2 regions of the Agromyces silvae genome follow, and region 2 is predicted to be linked to the other one. Evidence: riboswitches for the same ligand, from Rfam matches in the RefSeq annotation. Region 2 holds a riboswitch; the other holds the start of a gene.
The links. A riboswitch is a leader RNA that binds a small molecule or an ion and turns the genes downstream of it on or off. The one in region 2 is predicted to bind thiamine pyrophosphate.

Region 1 (4,411 bases), 1.7 Mb from region 2:
ACGAACCGTGCGGGCAGCCGCAGCGTCTGCGCGAGACCGTCGGCGAGATCCGTCGGATCGATCGTGAGGAAGAGCACCACGGCGGGCAGCGCGATCGCCACGACGCGCGCCGTCGTGGCGAGCCCGATCGCGACCGACCCCTCGGTGATGTGGATCAGCCCGGCGTCGAAGTAGACCTGTCCGGACGGTGCCCCGTAGAGCACCATGCTGATGCCGGTGAGCGGTGCGGCGATCCAGACCGGGAGCGTGCGCGCCGACCACAGCAGCGGGCCGAGCCCGATCGCCGTGAAGAGCACGATCTCGCAGAGGATCGCGATACCCGCCGAGACGGGGTCGAGCGTGAGCAGCAGCGCGATGCTGAGCGGCACGGTCGCCGCGATCTTCGCGACCGGGTTCACCCGGGCGAGGGGCAGGCCGGGGCGTACTTCGGCGATGCTCACACCGCGACCTCGGCCCTCGCATCGATGGGGACACCCAGCATGAGCCGCACATCGGCGAGCGCGTCGACGAACGCGGCATCGTGCGTGACGGCCACGATGCCGGCGCCCGCCTCGCGCAGCTCGCGCACCAGCCGCACGAGCTCGCGCCACGTCACCGCATCCTGGCCGAACGTCGGTTCGTCGAGCACGAGCATGCGCGGCCGGGTCGCGAGCGCCGTGGCCACCGAGAGCCGGCGCTTCTCGCCGCCCGACAGGGTGAACGGGTTGGCGTCCGCGAGATGCGCGAGCCGCAACGCGTCGAGCAGCGGGTCGACGCGCTCGTGTACCTCGGCCGCACGCAGCCGCAGCGCCCGCGGGCCGACCTCGAGCTCGGCACGCACGGTGCCCGCGAGGAACTGGTGCTCGGGGTTCTGGAACACCGTCCCGATGCGTGTGAGCAGCTGCCGCGACTTCCAGCGCCACGGCTCGGTGGCCGCGCCGTCGGCGAGCCGGGCGGATGCCACGAGCGAGCCGTCGTCCGGCCGGAGGAGGCCTGCGAGGGTGAGCGCGAGGGTCGACTTGCCTGCGCCGTTCGGCCCGGTGACGGCGAGCACGGATGCCTCGTGGACGGCGGTGTGCACGCCGGTCTGCACGGGCCGACCAGAGATGCGTGCGACGCTGAGATCCGTCGCGGTGAGCAGCTCTGGGGTGCCGGCCGTCGACGCAGGGGTTCCGAGCGCGGGGTGGACCGGGCGTGCGGCCATCGCCGCGGCCTCGCCGGGAAGCCACACGCCCGCGGCGCGCAGCTCGTCGGCCTGTTCGGTGAGCACGCGTTCGGCCGGCCCGTCGGCGATGAGGCGGCCTTCGCGGCCGACGACGATCACGCGATCGACGACGGGCAGCCAGACGGGCACCCGGTGTTCGACCACGATGAGCGTCGCGCCGGTGCGCTCCGCGACTCGGGCGACGGCGTCACGGACCTCGGTCACCCCGTCGGGGTCGAGATTCGCGGTGGGCTCGTCGAGCAGCAGGACGCCTGGGCGCATCGCGATCACCCCCGCGAGCGCGAGCCGCTGACGCTGCCCGCCCGAGAGCGCCGCAGTCGACCGGTCGACCGCGAGGTCGAGCCCAACGGCGGCGAGCGCCTCGCGCACGCGCGGGGCGATCTCCTCCCGCGGCACGCCGAGGTTCTCGAGCCCGAATGCGACGTCGTCACCGAGTCTCGCCATCACGAGCTGGGCGTCGGGATCCTGGAGCACGAGCCCGGTGCGGCCGCGCGCCGCCGAGGCATCCACCCCGTCGACCAGCAGCCGGCCCGTCGCCTCGCCCTCGTCGTCGCCGCCGAGCACACCGGCGAGCCCGTGCAGGATGGTCGACTTGCCCGAGCCCGACGGACCGAGCAGCAGCACGCGCTCCCCGGGCTCGATGGTGAACTCGACGCCCTCGACCGCGGGCCTCGCGCGCGAGCCGTGCCGCCAGCCCCACCCGCGCGCCTCGACGCGCGCCGGCCGTTGCAGCTCGTTGGCGGTCACCTCAGCTCGTGACCCTGACCGCGTCCCGCCCGGATGCGAACCGGCTGAGCGCCCCGGTCCGGGCGAGACCGCGCACCGCCAGCCAGCCGAGACCACCGGCGATGACCGCACCGCCGACGATTGCCGACACGATGTAGATCGTCGCGAACGCGGGCGCCGAGCCCGCGTACCAGAGCACGAGGTCGTTGACGGCCATCGCGAGCCCGGCCACCGCGCCCGCGAGCACCGCGACGGGGAAGCCCCAACGGCGGTACAGGAAGATCGCGAAGACGAGCTCGGCGCCGAGGCCCTGGACGAGCCCGGCCTCGATCGTGAGCAGGCCGCCCCACTGGCTGCCGATCAGCGCAGATACGATCGCGGCGACGAGCTCCGTGTACATCGCGGCACCCGGCTTGCGGATGACGAGTCCGCCGATGACGCCCGCGACGAGCCAGAGCGCCGCAGGCGCGGCCTGCAGGCCGGGCAGGAAGGTCGAGATGGGGGCCGAGATCGGACCCCAGATAACGCCGTACGCCCAGAAGACGACGCCGACCGCGACGCCGATGACGCTCGCGACGACGATGTCGACCACCCGCCATCTGAGGCGACGGCCGCCAGGCGTGCGCGTCGATGCCGGCGTGGTTGCGGATGTGGTTGCGTGCACTGTCGTGCCCTTTCGTTCGAAGGAAAGCGGCACGGGAATGAGATGCGATGCCCTCCCTGCGCTGGCATGACCCAGATCAGGTTCGACGGTCGAAGGTTTGGAACCTTCCTCTCAGCCCGGTTCACCGGACTCCCGTGTTCACGCATGAGTATACGCCCGCACCGATCCGGTGCGGGCTTCGCCCATGCGTCGGGCGTCGACCGCGGTCAGGCGCTCAGTGCTTCAGGGCGCGGATGATCCAGCGCAGCGACTTGCCGATGACCCAGACGAGCGGGGTCGCGGCCAGCAGCAGCCCGATGAGGTTCGGCTCGAACCGCACATCGCCACCTCGGCCGATGTATGCCCCGAGCGGAATCGACACGCCGCCGCCCCCGCCGCCGCTGCCTTCGCCGGTGCCGCCCTTCTCATCCATCGACCCGGACCCGCTGCCGCCGCCGAAGCCGTAATATCCGAGGGCGACCGGCACGATCGTGGACCCCCCGATGTCGACCGCATCGCCGTACGAGGTCTTCACGCCGACGCCGCCGACCTTGTCCGCCAGTTCCACCACGAGTTCCGTCATGGGGCCAGGCTACCTACGCCGACTGGATGCGGCCAGCCCTTGCGCTCGCTCCGCTCGGCGCGGTCAGCGGGGCCTGATGAGTTTGGCGAGCGAGCGGATGACCCGGTCAGCGGCGGTGCCGAACGGGTTGTCCTCGATCATGTATGTCCACGTGGAGGTCGGTCGTCGCATGCCGAGCTCGGCGATGGTCCCCGGGCGCCGGTCGAGGTCGAGGTCGAGGAGCGTCGACAGGACTGCCTCGGCGGCGTGATCCGTGAAGCCTGCGAAGGCCGTGCGGGCCTCGACCGTGAACTCCACGAGCGGCACCGCGTTGGCGAGTGCGCGGAGGTGGATGCCCTCTTTCACGTCACTCATATGCGCGAGGTGATCGGCCCACCCCTCGTCGATCCGATACAGCACGATCTGACGGACGAACTCGATCCACTCCGGATGCCTGAGCCGCCTAGCACGATCGCGCTCCAGGCCAGCCCGCTGCAGTTCGGTCAGCAGCTCAACGATTCGCCCGTCATCGGCAAGGTAACCGTCCCTCACGGCAAGCGTCGCCGCTCGCTGATGCTCGAGAACCTGGTTGTACGCGCTGGTCTTCCGATGGGCCTGCAGTACCTTTCCCTCGGCGACTCGCTGTGCACGCCGGTACAGGCGCAGGGCACGTGGAGACGGCACGGCCTCGAGAGCGACCACCTCAGCGATCTCGACTGGATCGATGTGATGCACGACGACATCGTCCTCCAGGCTCGTGAAGAAGGTGGAGGTGCCCGGGTCGCCCTGGCGACCCGACCGCCCTCGCAGCTGATGATCCAGCCGCACGCTCTCATGACGGCCGAGCCCGATAACGAGGAGGCCGCCCCGTTCACGCGCGGCATCGTCGAGCCGGATGTCCACACCGCGTCCGGCCATCTGAGTCGAGATCGTGACCGCGCCGGACATCCCCGCACGCGCGATGATCGCCGCCTCGTCAGCGTCGTGCTTTGCGTTGAGAACTTCGCACGTCACCCCCGCGTGCTCCAGGAGAGTGGCGAATCGCTCCGAATCGGCAACACTCGACGTTCCGACGAGCACGGGCTGACCCACGGCATGAGCCTCGGTGATCCGCTCGACGACCGATCGGTCGCGCGCCGATGCAGTTGCGAACAGCCGGTCGGCTTCATCGATCCGTGCGCAGGGGACGTTCGTCGACACCGCAGCGATACGGAGGCCATGGTCTTCAGCGAGGCGTTCTGCGCCTTCGACGGCCGTCCCGCTCATGCCCACCAGC
Region 2 (4,411 bases):
CGATTGGGTTGCGCTCCGCGCCCTCTCGACCGCGCTCGTGGCGGTGGCGCCGAGCCTGGGGGCGCGCGTCGCGCTCGCCGCGGTCGTCGGGCGCACGGACGGCGCGGATGCCGGGCTCGCGGCACTGCCCGAGGCATCCGTGGGGGAGACGTTCCAGCCGTGGTGGGCGACCCGCGCCGACCTGCTGTCGCGCGCGGGTCGCGACGCGGAGGCGCGGGATGCGTACGCGCGGGCGGCGGCGATGACGGATGTCCCGGAGGTGCGTGCGTACCTCGCGCAACGCGCGGCGTCGATCGGGTGACCGCAAAGACGAGAGCGGGCCCGCCACGACGAATCGTGGCGGGCCCGCTGTTCGTGCTGCTCTTTAGAGGGCGCGGATGTTCGCAGCCTGCGGGCCCTTCTGGCCCTGCTCGGTGTCGAACTCAACCTTCTGGCCCTCTTCGAGGTTGCGGTAGCCCGCACCGGAGATCGCGCTGAAGTGCGCGAAGACGTCGGCGGAGCCGTCGTCGGGAGCAATGAAGCCGAAGCCCTTTTCAGAGTTGAACCATTTGACGGTGCCAGTGGCCATGTCGTCATTTTCCTTTTCGTTGAGGACCACGGCCGTGGCCCGGGGGTACCACGCCGACGGCGTCGGCGTGGAGCTTCGAGGGGGGAAGGGGGAGGAGGAGGCGGCAGCGCCGCAGCGCACGATGTTGCGGACGGGCGAGGGCCGTCCGGAAGGGGTGCGTGGTGAGACCAGAAATAACACTTCGTTTCGCTGCGTGGCATCAGGGCCACGGCCAGGGCATTTGGCCCAGTGTACGACAAAGCTATGTCACGGGGATGTTACGAGTCGAAACGCCTGCGTAAACGCTCCGCCGCGGCCGCGGCCGCGAGCCGCGGGATGTCGGCGGTGCTGCCTATCCTGCTCCTGCTCGTGCCGAGTACGGAGATGGAACATGCGACTACTGACCGTGACGGCACGCACGCAGGGCGAGCGCGCCGACGATTTCTGCTTCGGGGTGAACGGCGAGCTGGCCTGGATCCCGAGCCCGTGCGCCGAGTCGATGCTGCGACCAGGCGCGACGGCGTGCGAGTGTTACCGGGCCTTCGCCGGGGTGACTTCAGGGGCGCCGTCGTCGACGGCCTTGGTGACCGAATCCGATCTGTCGCGCCGCGAGATCGTGGAGGCGATGCGTGCGGGGGCGGCGGTGAACGGCTGGCCGCCGACCTGCGCGGCGCATCTGGCCGAAGAGATGCTGGCGGTCGCCGGGCGGTGGCCGACCGGCACGGTGCTCGAGCGGAGCTTCTTCGAGTTCCGTGCACGGTCGGCCCCGAAGGCGGGGTCGTCGGCGAATTGACCGGGGGTGCTTGCGTAGGCGGAACGTCTCAGACGGTGGCGAGGCTCGTGACGGTGAGGCGGGCGCGTTCTCCGAGCCGGGCGGGGGTCATGGCGGCGAGGGCGTCGAGGAACTGCGTGGCGAACGTGCCGGGTCCGTTGGAGCGCGCGGCCGCGAGCTCCGCGGCGATGGTGTACACGAGTGTGGCGGCGACGGTCGCGTCGAACGCGGTGTCGTCGGGGGTGACGTCGTCGGGGTGGCCGGTGCCGGCGGCGCGGGTGTCGTGCGCGGGCGCGGTCGCGAGGAAGGCCGCCATGATCGCGCCGAGCGCGCAGCCGCCGCCGGTGATGCGGGTGAGCAGGGCGTCGCCGTTCGAGATCCGGGCGGTGCGGGTGCCGTCGGTGATGAGGTCGACAGGCCCTGAGACGGCGACGACCGAGCCGTAGGTGCGCGCGAGGTGTTCGGCGGCGTCGGTCGCGGCATCCGTGCTGTCCGCCGCGTCGACGCCGCGGCCGCCGGCTCCCTCGCCCGCGAGCGCGAGGATCTCGGAGGCGTTGCCGCGCACGACGGTGGGGCGGTGTGCGACGAGTTCGCGCGCGAGCGCGGTGCGGATCGGCAGTGCGCCGATCGCGACCGGGTCGAGCACCCAGGGCGTGCCCGCTTCGGATGCCCCGGCGACCGCTTCGCGCGCGGCGTCGCGTTGTTCGGGCGTGGGCGTGCCGAGGTTCACCAACAGGCCGCCCGCGACGCGGGCGAACGGGCCGGCTTCGCCGACGATGTCGACCATCGCGGGTGCGGCGCCGATCGCGAGCAGCGCATTCGCGGTGAAGTTCGTGACGACGCTGTTGGTGATGCAGTGCGTGAGCGGTGACGTCTCTCTGAGCCGCTCGAGCTGCTGCTGGGCATGGTTGACGGACAGACGATCGCGCATGGGCGACATCCCTTCGCTAGTACGAACTAGATCAGGTTCGACGGGTGTGATCTCAGCCGCGCGCGTGCGCAGCACCCCGTGTCACTGCCGCCGAGTGTATGCCCTGGGCGGGTCGCTTCGCGAACCTGCCGTCAGTCGGCGGTCCCCAGCCACCCGCATCACAATTCGATCGCAGCGAACCATCCGCCGTCATTTTGGCCACACTAATACATGGGGCCGGGCGAATGCGCGCACTACGCCTCGTCGAGCACTCCGTCGGGGTCGACGACGATGGCGCGTGGCTGCCCCGAGCTCGTCTCGCCGACGAGCTGCGGCACCGCGCGGAACAGCTCTTTCACGGCCAGCCCGACGCGTGTCACGTTGGAGAAGTCGAGCACGAGGCATCCGTCGTCGTTCATCAGCGGGGTGAGGCGCGTGAAGATCTCTTCCGCGGCGGCGAAGTAGATCTCGCCGCGGAGTTCGGCGACCGTGCGCCCCTCCTCGCTCCTGAGGGAGCCGACGGGTGAGTGCGGTTCGCCGCGATGCGAGAGCATGTGCAGCCCGTACCGCTTCGAGAGTGCTTCGAGCATGGCGACGCCGCGCACGCTGTTGCCGCGTTCGTCGAGGCGGGGGCTGAACGTGCCGATGCCGAACTGCCCGGGTTGCACCGCGACGATGCCGCCGCCGACGCCCGATTTCGCGGGCAGGCCGACGTTCACCATCCAGGTGCCCGAGTCGTCGTACATGCCGCAGCTGGTCATCACCGCGGTGGTCCAGCGGGCGGCGTCTTCGCTGATCACGCGTTCGCGGGTGGTCGGGTTCACGCCTCCGGTCGCGAGCGTCGCGGCCATGATCGCGAGATCGCGTGCGGTGACCGCGACCGAGCACTGCCGGAAGTACGCGGCCGTCGCCACGTCGACGGATGCCGCGAGCGACCCGGTCGAGAGCGCGAGGTAGGCGAGTGCGCGGTTGCGATCGCCGGTGGATGTCTCGGAGTCGAACACGTCCTCGTCGACGATGAGGTCGCGCCCGGCGAAGCGTTCGAGCCCGTCTTTGATGACGGCGAACTTCTCGTCGGCGGTCGCACCGGCGATCAGCGACGACGTGACCATCGCACCCGCGTTGATCATCGGGTTCAGCGGTCGACCTGTCTCGGCGTCGAGACTGATCGCGTTGAACGGCTCGCCGCTCGGTTCGAGGCCGACGTGCTTCGTGACCTCGTCGAGGCCGTGCTCGTCGAGCGCGAGCGCGAGCACGAACGGTTTCGACACCGACTGGATCGTGAACGCGATGTCGCTGTCGCCCGCGTCGTGCACATCGCCGCGACTGGAGACGAGCGAGATGCCGAGGGACTCGGCGTCGACCTTCGCGAGCTCGGGGATGTAGTCGGCGACCGCGCCCGAGGTCAGCGGGCGGGCCGTGTCGAGCACGGATTCGAGCGTGGTCAGGACGGGATGCGTCATGTCGACCGGCATGGGGGCAGTCTAGGTGTTCTGGACGTCGCGGGTCAGGAGCCGCGGGATGGCTCGGGGGTGTTCGTCGCCGGCGTGCCGGCGAGGAGGCGCACGGCCGGGAGGTCTGGTGCGGCCCAGTCGAGCGTCAGCAGTTCCGGCGGTGTCGCCCACCGCATGGCGTCGTGGTCGGTGCTGGCGGTGGGGCGGTTCGTCGTGAGGGTGGCGCGGAGGCAGGTGAGACGGATGACTCGGCCGCCGACGTCCGTGTCGTCGGTGCTGAGCTCGTCGTGGACCTCGATGCCGACGCTGAGCTCCTCGGCGATCTCACGGACCAGCGCGTCCGCCGCCGTCTCGCCCTCCTCGACTTTGCCGCCGGGGAACTCCCACTTGCCGGCGTCCGCCTTGCCGGCTCGCCGCCGGCACGCGAGGATGCGACCCTCATGCTCGATCACCGCAGCGACGACGTGCAGCGGGTGGGGCATGGGGCTCCTTGGGGGCATACGGTTCTCGGTCGAGCCAGGGTCGGGCTGTACGTTCGAACGTACTCCTGCCGAAGTACGGGAGAACGTACGCCGCGCGATGTGGACACCGTATGTGGAGGTCTCACGCGAATTCGGGCTCGATTCGTCGCCCGGACGGGGCCGGGCGCTTCTTGGAAACGTGCAAACCTCTGATCGCCCTCGCGGACCAGGTGATCGATCGCGCACTTCCGCCCGAGACATCCGCCC

Region 1: linked by a shared signal. The riboswitch ahead of QU602_RS07295 (ECF transporter S component) and the one ahead of thiM (hydroxyethylthiazole kinase) in region 2 are both predicted to bind thiamine pyrophosphate.

Annotation. Positions count from the first base shown of each region.
Region 1 covers NZ_CP133018.1:1,586,192-1,590,602, reverse strand. The annotation lists gene QU602_RS07305 (energy-coupling factor transporter transmembrane component T family protein) at 1-440, opposite strand, end outside; gene QU602_RS07300 (ABC transporter ATP-binding protein) at 437-1,951, opposite strand; gene QU602_RS07295 (ECF transporter S component) at 1,953-2,594, opposite strand; TPP riboswitch at 2,631-2,740, opposite strand; gene QU602_RS07290 (hypothetical protein) at 2,809-3,156, opposite strand; gene secA2 (accessory Sec system translocase SecA2) at 3,220-4,411, opposite strand, start outside.
Region 2 covers NZ_CP133018.1:3,301,534-3,305,944, reverse strand. The annotation lists gene QU602_RS15190 (RNA polymerase sigma factor) at 1-301, shown strand, start outside; gene cspE (transcription antiterminator/RNA stability regulator CspE) at 365-568, opposite strand; gene QU602_RS15180 (DUF7715 family protein) at 939-1,340, shown strand; gene thiM (hydroxyethylthiazole kinase) at 1,369-2,259, opposite strand; TPP riboswitch at 2,242-2,339, opposite strand; gene glsA (glutaminase A) at 2,484-3,704, opposite strand; gene QU602_RS15165 ((deoxy)nucleoside triphosphate pyrophosphohydrolase) at 3,737-4,165, opposite strand.